DNA from 3 places in the Bacillus bruguierae genome. Region 2 is predicted to be linked to each of the others. Evidence: predicted binding sites of a transcription regulator. Region 2 holds the regulator's gene; each other region holds the start of a gene.
The links. Region 2 encodes Rex, which represses fermentation and respiration genes when NADH is low (regulators of the CRP and FNR family bind a similar motif). Its sites were predicted from a motif close to TTGTGAAATATTTCACAA; they were not measured.
Positions count from the first base shown of each region.

Region 1: WAZ07_RS18160 (L-lactate dehydrogenase) is a predicted target of Rex. The motif match lies at 1,333-1,350, and genes of this name have one in related genera.
Region 3: WAZ07_RS04495 (formate/nitrite transporter family protein) is a predicted target of Rex. The motif match lies at 2,052-2,069, and genes of this name have one in related genera.

Region 1 covers NZ_JBAWSX010000012.1:2,194-5,483, forward strand. Annotated here, with positions in the region: tRNA gene WAZ07_RS18145 (tRNA-Ser) at 1-17, shown strand, start outside; tRNA gene WAZ07_RS18150 (tRNA-Glu) at 24-95, shown strand; gene WAZ07_RS18155 (alpha/beta fold hydrolase) at 225-1,130, opposite strand; gene WAZ07_RS18160 (L-lactate dehydrogenase) at 1,498-2,442, shown strand; gene glgB (1,4-alpha-glucan branching protein GlgB) at 2,806-3,290, shown strand, end outside.
Region 2 covers NZ_JBAWSX010000032.1:6,544-9,833, forward strand. Annotated here, with positions in the region: gene groES (co-chaperone GroES) at 39-323, opposite strand; gene WAZ07_RS25845 (CPBP family intramembrane glutamic endopeptidase) at 667-1,395, shown strand; gene WAZ07_RS25850 (YdiK family protein) at 1,398-1,595, shown strand; gene WAZ07_RS25855 (redox-sensing transcriptional repressor Rex) at 1,622-2,251, opposite strand; gene WAZ07_RS25860 (ABC transporter ATP-binding protein) at 2,435-3,290, shown strand, end outside.
Region 3 covers NZ_JBAWSX010000002.1:77,324-80,613, forward strand. Annotated here, with positions in the region: gene WAZ07_RS04485 (prepilin peptidase) at 1-622, shown strand, start outside; gene WAZ07_RS04490 (cyclic-phosphate processing receiver domain-containing protein) at 635-949, shown strand; gene WAZ07_RS04495 (formate/nitrite transporter family protein) at 1,118-1,966, opposite strand; gene WAZ07_RS04500 (TerC family protein) at 2,181-2,987, opposite strand.

The DNA.
Region 1 (3,290 bases), on a different contig from region 2:
TCCCTTCTTCTCTGCCAGAAATTGGCCCGTTGGTCAAGTGGTTAAGACACCGCCCTTTCACGGCGGTAACACGGGTTCGAATCCCGTACGGGTCATATTAAAGAGATAGCATAATTTGCTATCTCTTTTTGTGTATAATGAATAGTTACTTCTCTATTTTAGCTGGTTTTCCTTGATTTTTATCCCGCTATTCGTGGGCAGTAATACTCCCACCTCATAATGGATCAAATAGAAGTATGAAATGATATACTGGATTTGTTTGTCTCATCTGCATCATGAATAATTGTTTGTAAAATAGATTCCCATATGTGGGGATCATCAGGTAAGAAATGTCCTGCATCTTTTATATAATGTGTTGTTACATGAGGAGTAGCTGAGGCTACTTTTTTTATTTCTTCTATTGAAGATAAAGTGTCGGCTGTACCATGCCAAATATGGATAGGAATAGAAATGTTTTGAAAATTAAATCCCCAGTGTTCTGCTACTGCTTCATCTACACTATTTCTTAACGCTTCTTTCATGTGGATCATAGTTAATTTAATATCTTCATCTGTTTGAATAAATTGTTGATCCCATTTGCATAAATGTCTATTTCCTTTTTTCATCCCTTGCATATATTTTTCAGGGTTCTTTTCCATTTGCTTTTTTTGAGCACGATATGCCCATTTTAATAGCAAAGGTAAGCGTTTGGAGATAAAGAAGGCAATTCGATTTTCGCGGCACATACTGGCTGGCGGCTCTTCATTTTCAAACGGAGTTGCACTAGAAACCATTTGTACGGATTGTAAGCGCTCAGGGATTTTGTAAGCACAGGCTGCTGCATAAGCGCCTCCGCCTGAGACACCTATAATAGAAAAAGTTTGGAGTTTTAGTTGATCTGCTATTTCATTTACATCTTCTGCCCAATTCAGAACTGTTCGATTCTGTTTTGGATCAGAGAGCCCGTAGCCAGGTCTATCTATTGAAATAAGTCGTATGCCTAATTGTTTCGCTACCATATCATCTGTTAATGCCCAAATTCTTGAACCGGGTGTACCATGAAACAGCATGACTGGTAATCCATTTGTTTTACCATATTCAATATAGGCTAACTTACGTCCGTCTTGTAAAGTTATGATGTGATCTTTCATATTATTCACTCCCATAATAAATTATAAACCGACTGTTCAGTCTAATCTTATAATGAGAGTAGTTTATTTGTAAATACTGGGATTTTCACTATATAATATAGTCTATTGGTAAAATGAAATACTGTATTATTTGTGTTCACAATCTAAAGAGAACGCTTCCATTAAAATCGATTCCATACTTAATATTATAACTTTCCCCTATATGTGATAAATTTCACAAATGGGTCATAAAATGTGAATACACTCACAAAAAAACGTGCTACAATATGTGTGTAAGGAAGTTAAACAATATAAAAACAGTATTTTAATTATTTACTTAAATGACAATGCTAATGATGATATTGAAAAATAGAGAGGGGATTTTACCATGAAAAAAGGTATTAACCGCGTAGTATTAGTAGGAACAGGAGCTGTAGGTTGCAGCTATGCATATTCTATGATTAACCAAGGTGTAGCTGAAGAGTTTGTTCTTGTTGACGTAAACGAAGCAAAAGCAGAAGGCGAAGCAATGGATTTGAGCCATGCGGTTCCATTTGCTCCATCTCCAACAAAAGTTTGGAAAGGTAGCTATGCGGATTGTAAAGATGCAGATCTTGTTGTTATCACTGCTGGATTACCGCAAAAGCCAGGTGAAACTCGCTTAGATTTAGTTGAGAAGAATACAAAAATCTTTAAACAAATCGTTCGTGGTATTATGGATAGCGGATTTGATGGTATCTTCTTAATCGCAACTAACCCAGTGGACATTTTAACTTATGTAACTTGGAAAGAATCTGGATTACCAAAAGAGCGCGTACTTGGTTCTGGTACAACTTTAGACTCTGCTCGTTTCCGTTATATGCTAGGTGAGTACTTAGAGGTAGATCCACGTAACGTGCATGCGTATATTATTGGTGAACATGGTGACACAGAGCTTCCTGTATGGAGCCATACTACTATTGGTGTACAAAAGCTAGAAACAATTTTAGCGAACAATGAAAAGTACAATCAAAGCGAATTAGACGAAATCTTTGTAAATGTACGCGATGCTGCTTATCATATTATTCAACGTAAAGGTGCAACTTACTACGGTATCGGTATGTCACTATTACGTGTAACGAAAGCGATCTTAAACAACGAGAACAGCGTATTGACAGTATCTGCATATCTTGAAGGACAATACGGACAACAAGATGTTTACGTAGGTGTTCCAGCAGTTATCAACCGTCAAGGTATTCGAGAAGTTGTAGAGCTTGAATTAAATGCAGAAGAAGAATTGAAATTTGATCATTCCGTAAAAGTGCTAAAAGAGACTATGGCACCAGTACTGTAATCCGAATTGTATAAATCCCTTTCCGGCCTCCCCTGTATATCCCTTTATTTCACCCCTTTACCGGAAAGGGTTTTTTTATGTTTTACTTTAATGGAAAACAATAACAGAATAGCAGTAAATTCCCCTTTTTTTCTACTAAAAAAATTATTTTAAAATAAAACGCTTTCAATAAATATTCGTCAAAATTCGATATTTTTCGGTTAAATTTCATAAAATTACCGCGAATTTCTATAAAAAAACGTATGTTTTTTTAGAAATTCGCAAGGATATTTCAATTTACTGAAGAATAGTAATAACATATTTAAAATTCTGTCATCTTGTGAGGTGAACATAGTGATTGAGACAAAGTGTAATGTGGAAGACATGTTATTGTTCCATGAAGAAAAGTTTTATGATAGCTATGAGATACTTGGTGCTCATTTGACGATGGAAAATGGGATGGAAGGTACACGTTTTTCCGTATGGGCACCTCATGCACAAGCTGTGAGTATTGTAGGAGATTTTAATGAGTGGGATAGCGAGATGCATGAAATGATACGAGTGACAGAGAAAGGGATTTGGTCTTTATTTATACCGCATGTTCCTCAGCAGGAATTATACAAGTATGCAATTCAAACACGAGAAGGGCATACTATTTTAAAAGCAGATCCGTATGCAATGTATGCTGAAGTACGGCCAAGTACGGCATCCGTTGTTTATGATATAAAAGGATACAAGTGGAAAGATCAGAAATGGTTTCAAAAAAAGAAACGAAAGCCGATCTATAATGAACCGTTAGCTATTTATGAGCTTCACTTTGGCTCTTGGAAAAAGAAAGAAGATGGGTCTTTTTATTCTTATAAAGAAAT
Region 2 (3,290 bases):
AATATTTGACCCCCTTGAATTTTTAAAGATTTATATAATTAACCGATAATTGCTAAAATGTCGCTTTCACGTAAAATTAAGTATTCTGTACCTTCGTATTTCACTTCAGTACCTGCATATTTTGAGAAGATGATACGATCTCCTGTAGCTACATCTAAAGCAACACGCTCACCATTTTCAAGCACACGACCAGTACCAACTGCCACTACTTTACCTTCTTGTGGTTTTTCTTTTGCAGTGTCTGGTAGTACGATACCACTTGCTGTTTTTTCTTCTGCTTGAACAAGTTCAATTATAACGCGATCACCTAATGGCTTTAGCATGAACAACAACCTCCTCAATTTATTATGTAAATTTTATGTTTATTAGCACTCTAATACCTTGAGTGCTAACACACTTATTATAATAAAGAATCTCATTTTCTTTTGCAAGTGAAAAAATCGTAATTTTTCGGAAAACTATTCCACCCCCTCCCCAACTTGTTTAAAAACTTTTATGATTTACTTAATAATTACATAAGGGAAAACTGCAAAAAATCCATTTTTAGATTCCGTCGTTTTTTCATCTTCTCCTATGTTACAATAAGAAAGATGCCATAATTTGTTTTCTCTATGGATAGGGCATTTTCCTTTTTCTTTACAAAAAATTCAAAAAGGAGTTACGAAATTGAAGAGACAATATTGGTGGGTTATTGTTACATATATTTTGATGCAACTATCAGGGATAATTGGAGGATGGATCCTTCTAAAAAGCGGAGTATACAATAATGGACATCGGACCTTTGAACAAAAAGTTCAACTGGCAACTGCACACTGGGGACTGATTAGCTTCTTTATTGCTCTTATCATTATCCTTATGTTACTACGCAATGATACACAATCAGAAAAATGGGAGCGTGGAAAAACAAATATTCTTGCTACGATAGGATGGATTATTTTAGGAGTTTTTCTTGCTTTATTCGCCCAAGTAATTGCCGGCACAATTGAAACACAAGTTTTTAAAATTAAAGCTGAATCAGAAAATACACAAAACATTATCGAAATTATAAAAGCTGCTCCATTATTTATGATTGTTTCATCTATATTCGCTCCCATTCTTGAGGAAATTGTATTTAGAAAAATTCTATTTGGAACACTATATAAACGATATAACTTCTTTATCGCAGCGATCGTGAGCTCGCTTATATTTGCTCTCATTCATTTTGACCCTACACATTTATTAGTGTATATTTCCATGGGGCTTGTTTTTTCATTTTTATACGTACAAACAAAACGAATTATTGTCCCAATTATGGCTCATGTTATGATGAATACAAACGTTATGTTAATTACATTTGTACTTCGTCCATATCTAGAAAAAGCTGAAAAATTGCAAGGATTCATCGGAGGATTTTAAACATGCGAAATTCACCATTTGTTATGGCAACTTTGTATTTTCTTCTAGGGTGTATTTTTACATACTTAGCAATTACAAGTGTTCAAGATACAATTTGGAACTTTTACACACTATTGCTTGCCGTAATGGCAACGATTGATTTTAATTTTGCACTTCGCCTTCTTTTTTCTAAACCGAAAAAAGATAGTAAGAAGAAATAATAAAAACGCAGGAAATTCCTGCGTTTTTATTGTGGATAATTTTTCAAAAAGTACACGAGCGTTTGTAATTCTACTGCTAAATCAATATGATGAATTCGAATATGTTCTAATATGTTTAATCTAGCAGGTGTAAAGTTTAAAACACCTTGTATGCTCGTATGCGATAAGCGATCTGCTACAGATTGTGCAACAGAAGCAGGCACTGTTAATATTGCCACTTTTATATCATCTGATAATCTCTCTTCTAATTCATCCAGATGATATACTGGAATCCCTCCGATTTCTTTCCCAACTTTCTCTTCATCAACGTCAAATGCCATCTCAATTTTTGTATTATTATTTTTTGTAAAATTGTAATGTAAGAAAGCCGTACCTAAGTTACCTACCCCAATTAATGCTACGCGTGTTACATCATCTTGATCAAGTGTTTCGCGGAAAAACGACAATAAATAATTCACATTATAACCATATCCCTTTTTCCCTAATGCCCCAAAGTATGAAAAATCTCGTCGAATCGTCGCTGAATCTACTTTCACCGCTTCACTTAATTCTGCAGATGATACGCGTTGCTTACCAGATAACGATAAGTTTTGGATAAATCGATAGTATAGAGGCAATCTTTTGGCAGTCGCCTGCGGAATTTTAGGCTGCTCCATGCAACCCCCTCCTCTCTTCCTATCTGTTCAAGTGATTGAAACATATACAGAAGTTTAGCATTGAAACTTTTCCTTGTATAATAGAGAGAGAATTTCTCTATTTATGTTCAACTATACACTATTTTTAGTATGATTGAGAAATATAATCATGGCAAAGTTAAGAAATTATTTGAGGTGAAAACATTGATTTTACTACAAGTGAATAACCTTTCCAAGCTGTATGCGGCTGAAGTCATTCTTTCAAACATTAAGTTAGAAGTACAGACGCGTGATCGCATTGCACTTGTCGGGCGTAACGGCGCTGGAAAGTCTACATTATTAAAGATTATTGCAGGAGAATTATCCCATGACGGCGGAGAAATTATAAAACCGAAAGATGTATCTATCGGTTACTTAGCACAGCATACTGGTCTTGAAACATCGTTAACGATTTGGGATGAAATGCTAACAGTATTCCTCCACTTACAGCGCATGGAGAAAGAACTCCGCAGGTTAGAACAAGAAATGGGAAAAGAAGAAAATTTCACAAATGAAACTATTTACGAAAAACTATTAGCAGAGTATGATCGCCTACAATTAGATTATAAAAATGAAGGCGGCTATCAATACGAAGCTGATATTCGCTCTGTTTTAGGTGGACTTGGTTTTCCTTCAGAAACACACGAAGCGACAATCTCCACATTAAGCGGCGGACAAAAAACTCGTTTAGCTCTTGGTAAGTTATTATTAACAAAACCAGATTTACTTATTTTAGATGAGCCAACCAACCATTTAGATATCGATACATTAACGTGGCTGGAGCAATATTTACAAGGTTATCCTGGTGCTATTTTAATCGTTTCACACGATCGATACTTTCTAGATAGACTTGTAACGCAAGTATATGAAATTTCTAATAAACAAAGTCGAAAGTACACAGGAAACTACAGTAAATACTTAGAACTTAAAGCGGCGCTATATGAACAAGAAATAAAACGTTACGAGAAACAGCAAGAAGAAGTAACAAAATTACAAGACTTTATCCAAAAAAATATTACTC
Region 3 (3,290 bases), on a different contig from region 2:
CATTATAAAACCGCGTTCCCATTGTTCTCATTGTTCCCATGTATTACAACTAAAAGAGTTGATTCCTATTTTATCATTTTGTATTCAAAAAGGCCGGTGCAAGCACTGTAATATAAAAATCTCATATTTTCATCCTTTATTTGAAGGCATTGCAGGGCTAATGTTTCTTCTTGCAGCAGTTTTTGTTGGTTTCAATGAGCAACTTATTATCGTGTGGACATTGTTATCACTTCTTTTGATTGTTTCCATTACAGATCTTCTTTATATGATAATTCCAAATCAAATTTTATTCTTTTTTGCAGGACTATTTCTAATAGAACGTTTTTTTATACAGCCATCGCTATGGTGGGACGGATTGTTAGGGGCAATGGTTATGTTTATGCTCTTATATGTCATTCAAGTTATTTATCCAAAAGGAATCGGAGGAGGAGATGTAAAATTATTGACTTTACTTGGTTTTGTAGTTGGAACAAAATCGATACTGTTGTCACTTTGTTTCTCATCCTTATTTGGTCTTTGTTTTCTTATTATTTTTATTGTTCTTAGACGTATGACATATAAAGAACCACTTCCCTTTGCGCCTTTTATTGCACTTGGTACAATATGTACATATTGTATGTAGAGGAGGGATGGGATGAATGTATATATGGATGATCAAAGACCGTGCCCAGCTGGCTTTACACTAGCGACGACAGTCGAACAAGCGCTGGAGCTTATTCGAAATAATAAGATACATACGTTATCACTCGATTATAATATGGGATTCCGTCAGAGAAATGGGCTGTATTTCGTAGATGTATTTTGTAAGGAACAATTATATGTGGAAGAAATTCATTTTCATACGAATGATACGATCGGACAACATTATATGTTAAAGCGGATACAAAAAGGAAAAGAGTCTGGAGAAATTTCTTCATCTATTATTATTAAATGTGTTGGAAGTTACTAAAAAAGCATGCATTCCAATAAATTTGGAATGCATGCTTTCGACGTGCAGGGGATGAATCCTTCATGCTTATTAAAATTCGCTTTATCCCGCTATTAACGGGCAGTAAAACCCCGATTGGTTCAACTAACCTCTTGTGAGGAAAAGCATCTCACAAGAGGAAGTTTCACTTTATTTTACATGTGCTGGCAATGGAATAATTTCTTCAGTTTGTTCAGAATCGATTTCTGATTTTGTAGATTTTGTTTCACCTTTTGTTTTAGTCAAATAATGATAAACCATACCAACAAATACAGATCCGCCAACTATGTTACCGATTGTAGCGGGAATTAAGTTATGAATCGCACCCGTAAAAGAAACTGTATCAGGATGTGGAACAAGTAAAGCAATTGAAAATATAGATAGATTTGCGATGCTATGTTCATATCCTGACATGAAGAAAGTAAATACAGTTAAAAATATCATAAGGATTTTAGCTGTATCTCCCTTTACTTGAGATGGGAGGAAACATGCAAGACAAACGAGCCAGTTACATAAAATAGCTTTGAAAAATATGTGCATTGTTGATGCGCCCATCTTTGTTGTGGCAACTTCATTTAATAAGTGATTGTGACTTATTGTTTCAAAAATACCAGTTGCATAAAAGAGGAATGCAAAAAATACTGCTCCTACTAAGTTTCCTACATAACAAGCACCCCAGTTGCGAAGTGTATCGATAACAGTTGTTTCTTTACGTAAAGTTGCAACGGTGAAATACATTGTATTTCCTGTAAATAATTCAGCTCCACCAAATATAATTAAAATAAGTGCAATTCCAAAAAAGATAGAGAATGCAAAATATGTTGCGGGTGAATGTGCATCATGAAAGAAATTTCCTAATTTAGAACATAGTACAATAACAAAACCCATATAGATACCAGCTAGCGCTGCCCGAAGGAAATATTGCATTGGATTGTTATCTAATATTTTTTTCTTTTTCTTTGCGAGCTGTACTAGGTAATCTACTCCTTGTTCTAGCATAAAACATTACGCTCCTTCAATAAATCGATTATAAATACTCTTTATATGAATAAGGTACACGTATTTGTTGTTACTTTCAATAAGTTTGTTCAATATTTCACAAAAAGGACACCATTTTTAATGAAAGCGCTAACAATATGTTGTATAATATAATACATTTTCAATAATTGAGAAACCCCACCTATTTTTGAAGAAAAAAGAAAAAGCGCTGAAATTACAGCGCTCTTTCGTTATATTGTTTCGAATCTTGTTGTGCGTTTGGCTTTGTTTCTTTTGATAAGAACCAACCACCTGCACCAATTGACAGCAATACAACCCAGAATATCAATTTCCAAGTAGCTGATTCTGGGAATTCATGTGGAATTACGCCTAATGCAGGGTGAGCTAACGTATAAACCGCTAATTTCACACCAACCCAGCCGACAATCATGAATGCAGCAGTTTCTAATCCAGGTTTACGTTGCAGTAAGTTTACGAAAGCGGATGCGGCAAAGCGCATAATAATTAATCCAATCATACCGCCTGCGAAAATAACAGCAAACTGTCCGATATCAAGTTCGCCAATTGTACCAAGGTTTGTCTTCGGTAATGTCATTGCTAATGCAACAGCTGCTAAAATAGAGTCAACAGCAAACGCAATATCAGCAAATTCTACTTTCAATACAGTCCACCAAAAGTTTTCTTGTTTTTTCTTTGTTTCTTTTTTTTCTGTTTCTTGTTGAGTTGTATTCTTTTTTACATACGTTTTTACAAGGTGGTTACCAGCGATAAACAGTAAATAAACGGCACCGAGCGCTTGTACTTGCCATACATCGACAAGATATGAAATCAGAAACAATGATCCAAAGCGGAATACAAATGCTCCTGCAAGTCCGTAAAATAAAGCTTTTTTACGTTTTTCTTCCGGTAAGTGTTTTACCATAATCGCAAGGACAAGTGCATTATCTGCTGCTAAAATTCCTTCCAAAGCAACTAAAATTAGTAATACCCAACCATACTCCAATAATAAAGATAGTTCCATTTACATTCTCCTCTCGTTTGTATAAGCGCTAAACAAAAAGAAGAAAATTCCCCATTGTTTAGCTTCCCCAAAAATAAGCTCTATCAACGGCGGAGGAATTTAGAAATGAATGCAAAAAAGACCTCTGCCGTTAATAGGCAAAGGTCTTGCTAGACATATGTAATAAAAATATGCCAACAAAGCCGGAGGAACATAGTTCCACGTAATGACGACTTTGTTTCAGAGAATATTTTCTCTGACGCTACTCCCCTTTGGAAATATGCTATTACGTAAAGTATATAAGTAATACTAAAGTTTGTCAAT